2 regions of the Kineococcus lubricus genome follow, and region 2 is predicted to be linked to the other one. Evidence: predicted binding sites of a transcription regulator. Region 2 holds the regulator's gene; the other holds the start of a gene.
The links. Region 2 encodes HrcA, which represses chaperone genes, less so after heat shock. Its sites were predicted from a motif close to GNTNGCACTCGGNNNNNCCGAGTGCNANC; they were not measured.
Positions count from the first base shown of each region.

Region 1: groL (chaperonin GroEL) is a predicted target of HrcA. The motif match lies at 2,152-2,180, and genes of this name have one in related genera.

Region 1 covers NZ_JBJLSK010000008.1:77,750-82,155, reverse strand. Annotated here, with positions in the region: gene ACRYRX_RS07970 (aldose epimerase family protein) at 1-235, opposite strand, end outside; gene ACRYRX_RS07965 (uracil-DNA glycosylase) at 286-942, opposite strand; gene ACRYRX_RS07960 (DUF3263 domain-containing protein) at 1,137-1,427, shown strand; gene ACRYRX_RS07955 (cold-shock protein) at 1,857-2,060, shown strand; gene groL (chaperonin GroEL) at 2,359-3,987, shown strand; gene ACRYRX_RS07945 (ferritin-like domain-containing protein) at 4,132-4,406, shown strand, end outside.
Region 2 covers NZ_JBJLSK010000016.1:55,550-59,955, reverse strand. Annotated here, with positions in the region: gene ACRYRX_RS13725 (methyl-accepting chemotaxis protein) at 1-157, shown strand, start outside; gene dnaJ (molecular chaperone DnaJ) at 170-1,288, opposite strand; gene hrcA (heat-inducible transcriptional repressor HrcA) at 1,329-2,375, opposite strand; gene ACRYRX_RS13710 (DUF3097 domain-containing protein) at 2,513-3,379, shown strand; gene ACRYRX_RS13705 (DUF4870 domain-containing protein) at 3,401-3,805, shown strand; gene ACRYRX_RS13700 (LLM class F420-dependent oxidoreductase) at 3,809-4,406, opposite strand, start outside.

The DNA of each region.
Region 1 (4,406 bases), on a different contig from region 2:
GGCCCACGACCGCGCCCGGGTACCCGGAGGCGGCCTCGTAGGCGGCGACGTCCGGCAGGGCGACGACGGCGTCCCCGAGGGTCCCGGTGGAGTCGGGGACGAGGACCTGCTGCAGCGCCGCCCCGCGCGTGAGCACCGCGGCGCTCGCGCCCGAGGGCAGGCGCAGTTCCCAGCGCTCCACCGGTTCGCCCCGGCGGGTGCGGCCGAAGGGCGTCTTGTGCAACGTTGCAGTCATGGGGGCGATCGTGCCCTACCGCCCGCGCCCGTGCGGACGGAGCCCCGCGCTCAGTCCAGGCGCCAGTCGACGCCCTCCCCGCCCGCCTCGCGCAGCAGCGCGTCCACCCGGCTGAACGGCCGGGACCCGAAGAACCCGCGCGAGGCCGACAGCGGGCTGGGGTGGACCCCCGCGACCACCGGCACCCCCTCCAGGAGCGGAGCGACCTGCTGCGCGTCCTTGCCCCACAGCAGCGCCACGAGCGGCCCGCCGCGGGCGGCCAGCGCGCGGACCGCGCCGTCGGTGACGGCCTGCCAGCCGAGCTTGCGGTGCGAACCGGAGGCGCCGGAGCGGACCGTCAGGACGCGGTTGAGCAGCAGGACCCCCGCGTCGGTCCAGCGCGACAGGTCACCGTGCTCGGGCGGCACCACGCCCACGTCCTCGCGCAGCTCGCGCCCGATGTTGACCAGGCTGCGCGGCAGCGGCCGCACGTGCGGTTCGACGGCGAAGCTCAGCCCGATCGGGTGGCCCGGGGTGGGGTAGGGGTCCTGGCCGACCAGCAGCACGCGGACCGCCTCGAACGGCTGCCGGAACGCGCGCAGCACGTTCTGCGGCGCCGGCAGCCACTCCTGCGTCTCGGCGGCCAGCGCCGCCGAGACCCGTTCGAGGTCCGCGCGCACCGGCTCCAGGGCCCGCGCCCACCCCGGGTCGAGGTCGTCCAGGCCCAGTCCGGCCGGGTCGTGCGGGGTCTGCGGGAAGGGTGGGGGAGCAGTCACGGGAGTGACGCTACGACCGCGCGACGCGCCGTGCGTCGTCGGAGCCGGTGTCGGTACCCCCTCCTAGACTCCCCAGCGTGGTCACCGGTCCGGGGGCCCGGCAGGACGGAGGGGGACACGTGGAGCGGTCGGACGCCGCAGCGCGCATCGAGCGCGACGAGCACGAGCGGGCGGGGGAGCTGCCCGAGGGGCTGAGCCGCCGGGACGCCGAGATCCTCGCCTTTGAGCGCCAGTGGTGGAAGTACGCCGGCGCCAAGGAGCAGGCCGTGCGGGAGCTGTTCGACCTCTCGCCCACGCGCTACTACCAGCTGCTCAACGCGCTCATCGACTCCCCGGCCGCGCTCGCGCACGACCCGATGCTCGTCAAGCGGCTGCGCCGGATGCGCAGCAGCCGCCAGCGCGCGCGCTCGGCCCGCCGCCTGGGCGTGCAGCCCTGAGCGGGCGGGGTCAGCGGCCCCGTCAGCTGGCCGCCCGGCGCGGTGCGCACCGCACCCGGCGGGGCCCGGCCGGCGTCCTGCTCCTCCTCCTGGTCTGGCTGGTCGTCGCGGGCGTCGTCGCGGCCGGTCTCGTCGTGGCCCTGCGCTCGGTGCTCGGGCCGCTGCTGGAGGTCGCCCGGGGTGTCCTGTGAGCGGGGGTGACGTGACGGTCCGGTGAAGACGGCGCACAACCGGGTTCGTCGAACCCTGTCCCACCAGCCCCTCCCCGCACTAACGTGGACCTCGGTCGATCCGTTCGGCGAGCACCACTCCTCCGCGGAGCGCACGTCGTCGTCGCTCACGGCCGCGTGGCCGCGGGCAGCGTGAGACCCGTGCCCGGCGCCCCCCGCGCCGGGGGCGTCTTCCGCTCGCTGCACCACAGGAGAAGCAATGGCTCAGGGCACCGTGAAGTGGTTCAACGCCGAGAAGGGGTACGGCTTCATCACCGTCGACGACGGTGGCGCGGACGTGTTCGTGCACTACTCGGCGATCGTCGCCGACGGGTACCGCGCCCTCGAGGAGGGCCAGCGCGTGGAGTTCGAGGTCGGGCAGGGGCAGAAGGGCCCGCAGGCCGAAAGCGTCCGCGCCCTCTGAGCCGCGCCGGTCCGGGGTGGTCGCCACCCCGGACCGGTCCCGCTCCCGAGGGGCGGGGTGGGTTCGCCGGGGGCGGAACCGGGTGGGAGGGGTTTGCACTCGCACCCCGAGAGTGCCAACATTGGCGTTGGCACTCTCGAGTCGAGAGTGACAACTGCACTCGACCCGGGAGCGAAGCTCCCCGGCCGGTCCGGTGAGGCCTGCGGGCTCCGGGGGACGTGACCCCGGTGCCCCCGGCCGTCCGTCGCGGGCGCCGTTCCGACCACCCACCGCCCGTCTTCTGGGAGGAACACCAGGCATGAGCAAGATCATCGCCTTCGACGAAGAGGCTCGTCGCGGCCTCGAGCGCGGGATGAACCAGCTCGCCGACGCGGTCAAGGTGACGCTCGGCCCCAAGGGCCGCAACGTCGTCCTGGAGAAGAAGTGGGGCGCCCCCACGATCACCAACGACGGTGTCTCCATCGCCAAGGAGATCGAGCTCGACGACCCCTACGAGAAGATCGGGGCCGAGCTCGTCAAGGAAGTCGCCAAGAAGACGGACGACGTCGCCGGCGACGGCACCACCACCGCCACCGTCCTCGCCCAGGCGCTCGTCCGCGAGGGTCTGCGCAACGTGGCCGCGGGTGCGAACCCGATGGGCCTCAAGCGCGGCATCGAGAAGGCCGTCGAGGCCGTGACCGAGCAGCTGCTCGGCGCCGCCAAGGAGGTCACCACCAAGGAGCAGATCGCGGCCACCGCCGGGATCTCCGCCGGTGACGCCTCCATCGGCGAGCTGATCGCCGAAGCCCTCGACAAGGTGGGCAAGGAAGGCGTCATCACCGTCGAGGAGAGCAACACCTTCGGCCTCGAGCTCGAGCTCACCGAGGGCATGCGCTTCGACAAGGGCTACATCTCGCCCTACTTCGTCACCGACGCGGAGCGTCAGGAGACCGAGCTCGAGGACCCCTACATCCTCATCCTCAACTCCAAGATCTCCACCGTGAAGGACCTGCTCCCGCTGCTGGAGAAGGTCATGCAGTCGGGCAAGCCGCTCGTCATCGTGGCCGAGGACGTCGAGGGCGAAGCCCTCGCGACCCTGGTCGTGAACAAGATCCGCGGCACCTTCAAGTCCGTCGCCGTCAAGGCCCCGGGCTTCGGCGACCGCCGCAAGGCCATGCTCGGCGACATCGCCATCCTCACCGGTGGCCAGGTCATCTCCGAGGAGGTCGGCCTCAAGCTCGACACCGCCGACCTCGACCTGCTGGGCCGCGCCCGCAAGGTCGTCGTCACCAAGGACGAGACCACGATCGTCGAGGGTGCCGGCGACGCCGACGCCATCGCCGGCCGCGTGGGCCAGATCCGCGCCGAGATCGAGCGCAGCGACTCCGACTACGACCGCGAGAAGCTCCAGGAGCGTCTCGCCAAGCTGGCCGGCGGCGTGGCCGTCATCAAGGCCGGCGCGGCGACCGAGGTCGAGCTCAAGGAGCGCAAGCACCGCATCGAGGACGCCGTCCGCAACGCCAAGGCCGCCGTCGAGGAGGGCATCGTCGCCGGTGGTGGCGTGGCCCTCATCCAGGCCGGCGTGCTGGCCTTCGAGAAGCTCGACCTCACCGGGGACGAGGCGACCGGCGCGAACATCGTCAAGGTCGCCATCCAGGCCCCGCTGAAGCAGATCGCGATCAACGCCGGCCTCGAGGGCGGCGTCGTGGCGGAGAAGGTCAGCAACCTGCCCACCGGTCACGGCCTCAACGCCGCCACCGGCGAGTACGTGGACCTGCTCGGCGCGGGCATCAACGACCCGGTCAAGGTGACGCGCTCCGCGCTGCAGAACGCCGCCTCCATCGCGGCGCTGTTCCTGACCACCGAGGCCGTCATCGCCGACAAGCCGGAGAAGGCCGCTGCGGCCCCCGCCGGTGGCGACGGCGGCATGGGCGGCATGGACTTCTGAGTCCCGCCGCACCCAGCACCACCTGAACCACCCGCGAGGGCGGTCCTCCACCCGGAGGGCCGCCCTCGTGGCGTTCCCGGGTCCGGTTCGAACGGGCGCGGTGGTCCCGGTCGTGCCAGGTTGGCCAGGACCAGGACGGCCGACGTGGAGGAGCGCACGATGTTCGAACGGCTGAACACGCCCGAGGAGATCTTCAGCTACAAGCTGGGAGCCGCCCTCACCATGGAGAAGGACACCCTCGCCATGCTGGGCGACCTCCAGGACTCCGCGCGCCGCCCCGAGCTCAAGCAGTTGCTCGCCGAGCACGCCGAGGAGACCCGTCAGCAGATCACGGTGATCGAGCAGTGCTTCGCCCTGCTGGGTGAAGAGGTCGACGACTCCCCGTGCCCGGTCACCAAGGCCCTCGCGGCCGAGGCGAA
Region 2 (4,406 bases):
CACGATCGTGGAGATGAACGGCCTCGTCGACGGCGTGCGCACCGCCGTCGACGGCTCCTCCGGCTGGGGCGGGGCGCAGGACACCACCGGGCTGTCGCAGCTGGCCGAGGAGCTGCGCAGCCAGATCAGCGGCTTCCTGGCGGGCATGCGCGGCTGAGCCGCGCGCCGCTCAGCGCCCGGAGAACCGGTCCCGCAGCTTCGAGAACACCCCCTGGTGGGTCTCGGACAGCTTCCCGGAGGGGCGCACCTCGCCGCGCAGCTCGGCGAGCCGGCGCAGCAGCTCCTCCTGCTCCTCGTCGAGGTCGCGGGGGGTGACGACCTCCAGGGTGATCAGGAGGTCGCCGCGGCCCTGGGCGCGCAGGTGCTCGGCGCCCTTCTGCTTGAGGGTGACGACCTCACCGGCCTGCGCCCCGGGTCGGACGTCGACCTCCTCGGCGCCGTCGAGGGTCTCCAGCGGGATCGTCGCGCCGAGCGCGGCCGCGGTCATCGGCACCTGCAGGGTGCACAGCAGGTCGTCACCGGAGCGGGAGAACACCGGGTGCGGGCGTTCGTGGATCTCGACGTAGAGGTCACCGGGCGGGCCGCCGGCGGTGCCGACCTCGCCCTGGGAGGCCAGCTGGATGCGGGTGCCGGTGTCGACGCCGGCGGGGATGCGGATGGTCATCGGGCGACGGGCGCGGACGCGGCCCTCCCCGGAGCACTCCAGGCACGGCGAGGGCAGGACGGTGCCGAAGCCGCGGCAGGTGGGGCAGGCCTGCGTCGTCATGACCTGGCCGAGCAGCGAGCGCACGACCCGCTGCACCGAGCCCTGCCCGTGGCAGATGTCGCAGGTCTGCGGGCTCGTGCCGGGCTGGCAGCAGGACCCCTTGCAGGTGGGGCACAGGATCGCGGTGTCGACCTGGATGGACCGCTCGCCGCCGAAGGCCGCCTCGGCGAGGTCGACGTCGACGCGGATGAGCGCGTCCTGGCCGCGCTGGGTGCGGCTGGCGGGCCCGGCGCCGCGGCCGCCGCCGCCCTGGCCGAAGAAGGCGTCCATGATGTCGGAGAACCCGAACCCGGCGCCGAAGCCGCCGCCGGGGCCACCGGCCCCCGCGCCGCCGCGGTCGTAGGCGGACCGCTTCTCGGGGTTGGACAGCGTCTCGTAGGCCTGGGAGACCTCCTTGAACTGCTCCCCCGCCTCGGGGTTCACGTCGGGGTGCAACTTGCGCGCGAGCTTGCGGTACGCGCGCTTGATGTCCTCCGTGGAGGCGTCCTTGGAGACGCCGAGGACGTCGTAGTAGTCGCTCACGAGGTCGGGTCTCTCCTGTCGGTTCTGAGCACTGCGAAGATCACTGCGCGAGGATCCGCGAGACGTAGCGTGACACCGCACGCACCGCGGCCATCGTCGTCGGGTAGTCCATCCTGGTCGGGCCGAGGACGCCGAGCCGGGCCAGGACCGTCTCGGTGCCGTAGCCGCTGGTGACCACGGAGGTGCCGTCCAGTCCCAGGTGCAGGTTCTCCGCACCGATCCGGACGGTGAGGCCGCCGCGCCCGCCGGAGCCGGCGTCCTCCTCCTCGGCGAGCTCCTGCACCAGGCGCAGCAGCACGACGTGCTCCTCGAGGGCCTCGAGGACGTTGCCGAGGGACGTGGACAGGTCGGCGCCCTTGACGAGGTTCGCGGTGCCGGCGATGACCACGCGCTCCTCCAGGGAGGCGCTGAGGCAGTCCCCCAGCGCGGCGGCGACCTCGGCGGCGACCGCCATGTCCTCCGGCGGGGTCTGCTGGACGAGGTCGGTCAGCCCCTCGCGGGCCTCGCGCAGCCGCTTGCCCCCGACGGAGGCGTTGATCCGGGTGCGCAGGGTCGCCAGCGCGACGGCCAGGTCGTCGGCGTCGGTGGCCGAGCGGATGTCCAGGACGCGCTGCTCGACGCGGCCGGAGTCGGTGATGAGGACCAGCAGCGCGCTGCGGCCGCCGACGCCGACGAGCTCGACGTGCCGGACGCCGGCGCGGCTGAGCGAGGGGTACTGCACGACGGCGGCCTGCCGGGTGATCTGGGCGAGCAGCCGGACGGTGCGGTCGACGACGTCGTCGAGGTCGTCGGCGCCGTGCAGGAACGTCTCGATGGCCCGCTTCTCGGCCGCCGACATGGGTTTGACGTTGGCGAGGCGGTCCACGAACAGGCGGTACCCCTTGTCGGTGGGGATCCGCCCGGCGCTGGTGTGCGGCTGGGTGATGTACCCCTCCTCCTCCAGCACGGCCATGTCGTTGCGGATGGTCGCGGGCGAGACGCCGAGGGCGTGGCGCTCCACGAGGGTCTTGGACCCGACGGGCTCGTGGCTGGAGACGTAGTCCTCGACGATGGCCCGCAACACCGCGAGCCTGCGGTCGTCGCTCATCCGTCCCTCCCTGCTCCGGCACCCGGTGCTCTGCTCCCGCGCGTCTGGCACTCAACGCGCGCGAGTGCCAAGTCTAGGCGCTCGCGCCCCGGTCGCGCCTCCCCCGCCGGCCCGCGGGGCGTGGTTAGCGTTCCCCCGTGACCCGCTACGACGACCGGTACGGCGCCGACGTGCTCTCCGCCGACCCGCACGCCCGCAACCGCCCCAGGCCCACCCACCGCGACGAGCCCGCCGTGCGCGGCCTGGTCGTCGAGGACGTCGACACCGGCTGGGTCGGCGCGGTCGTGCGGGTGGAGAAGAGCGGCGGGGTGCACGTCGTCGTCCTGGAGGACGCGAAGGGCCGCACCCGCACCTTCCCGCTGGGACCGGGGTTCTGGGTGGACGGGCAGCCGGTGCGGCTCGTGGCGCCCCGGGCCGCGGGCCCGGCCCGGCCGACCCGCACGGCCAGCGGGTCGGTGGCCGTCGCCGGCGCCCCCGCCCGGACCGCGCGGGCCTCGCGCCTGCTCGTGGAGGGCCGGCACGACGCCGAGCTCGTCGAGAAGGTCTGGGGCGACGACCTGCGCGTCGAGGGCGTCGTGGTGGAGATGCTCGACGGGGTCGACGACCTCGACGCGGCCATCCGCTCCTTCGGCCCGGGGCCGGGGCGGCGGATCGGCGTCCTCGTGGACCACCTGGTGCCGGGGTCGAAGGAGTCGCGGATCGTCGCCGGCGTCGGGAAGAGCCCGCACGTGCTCGTGGTGGGGCACCCGTTCGTCGACGTGTGGCAGTCGGTGCGGCCGCAGCGGCTGGGCTGGACGGCGTGGCCGGCGATCCCGCGCGGGCAGGACTGGAAGAAGGGGGTCCTGGCCGAGCTGGGCTGGCCGCGCGCCACCCAGGCCGACGTCGCGCAGGGCTGGAAGCGGATCCTGGGGACGGTGCGCACGTACGCCGACCTGGAGCCGGCGCTGCTGGGCCGGGTGGAGGAACTCGTCGACTTCGTGACCGCCGACCTGGCGGACCGCTGAGGGAACGGTCACGATCGAGGGGTGAGCCAACCCCCGTACCCGCCGCAGCAGCCCTACGCCCCGGTCCCGATGTCGCCGTCGGACGAGCGGATGTGGGGGATGTTCGGGCACCTGTCCGCGATCGCCGCGAGCTTCGTGACGCTGCCGTTCCTGGGCCCGCTGATCCTGTTCCTGGTGTTCAAGGACCGCAGCGGGTTCGTGCGCGGGCACACCTCCGAGGCGCTGAACATGACGATCTCGCTGATCGTCTACGAGGCGGTGCTGTTCGTCCTCTGCTCGGTCCTGGCGCTGTTCACCTTCGGCCTGTCGTACGGCCTCATGGTGGTGCCCGGCGTCGTCGCGCTGATCTTCACGATCCTCGCGGCGGTCGCGGCCAACCAGGGGCGCGCCTACCGCTACCCGCTGATCTTCCGGGTGGTGCGCTGAGGTTCACGCCACCGCGCGCAGGTCCCCGGCGGGGTCGGCCCCCAGCGGGACCAGCGCGACGGTCGTGACCCCGGCCCGCTCGTGGTCGGCGAGCCGCCGGCGCACCGCGTCGACGGACCCCACCAGGCTCGTCGCCTCCACCAGGCCCGCCGGGACCCGCTGCACGGCCTCGTCCTTGCGCCCGGCGAGGTAGAGGTCCTGCACGGCGTCGACGGCGTCGCCGAAACCGAGGCGGCGGCCGAGGTCGGCGTAGAAGTTCTGCTCCCGCGAGCCCATGCCGCCGACGTACAGGGCGATGAGCTCGCGCACCGGGCGTTCGGCCCGCGCGCGCTCGTCGCCCGTCGCGCCGGTCAGCACGAACGGCACCGAGGCCGTCACCGCGAAACCCCCCACCGGCCGGGTGCGGCGCGCGAACCCCGCGCGCAGCCGGTCGAACGACTCCGCGGAGTTCTCCGGGACCAGGAACGAGGGCAGCCAGCCGTCGGCGATCTCCCCCGCCAGCTCGACGTTGCGGGGGCCGACGGCCGCCAGGTGGATCGGCAGGTCGGGCCGGGGGGCGGGCTGCATGAGCTTGAGGGGCACACCCGGGCCGCCCGGCAGC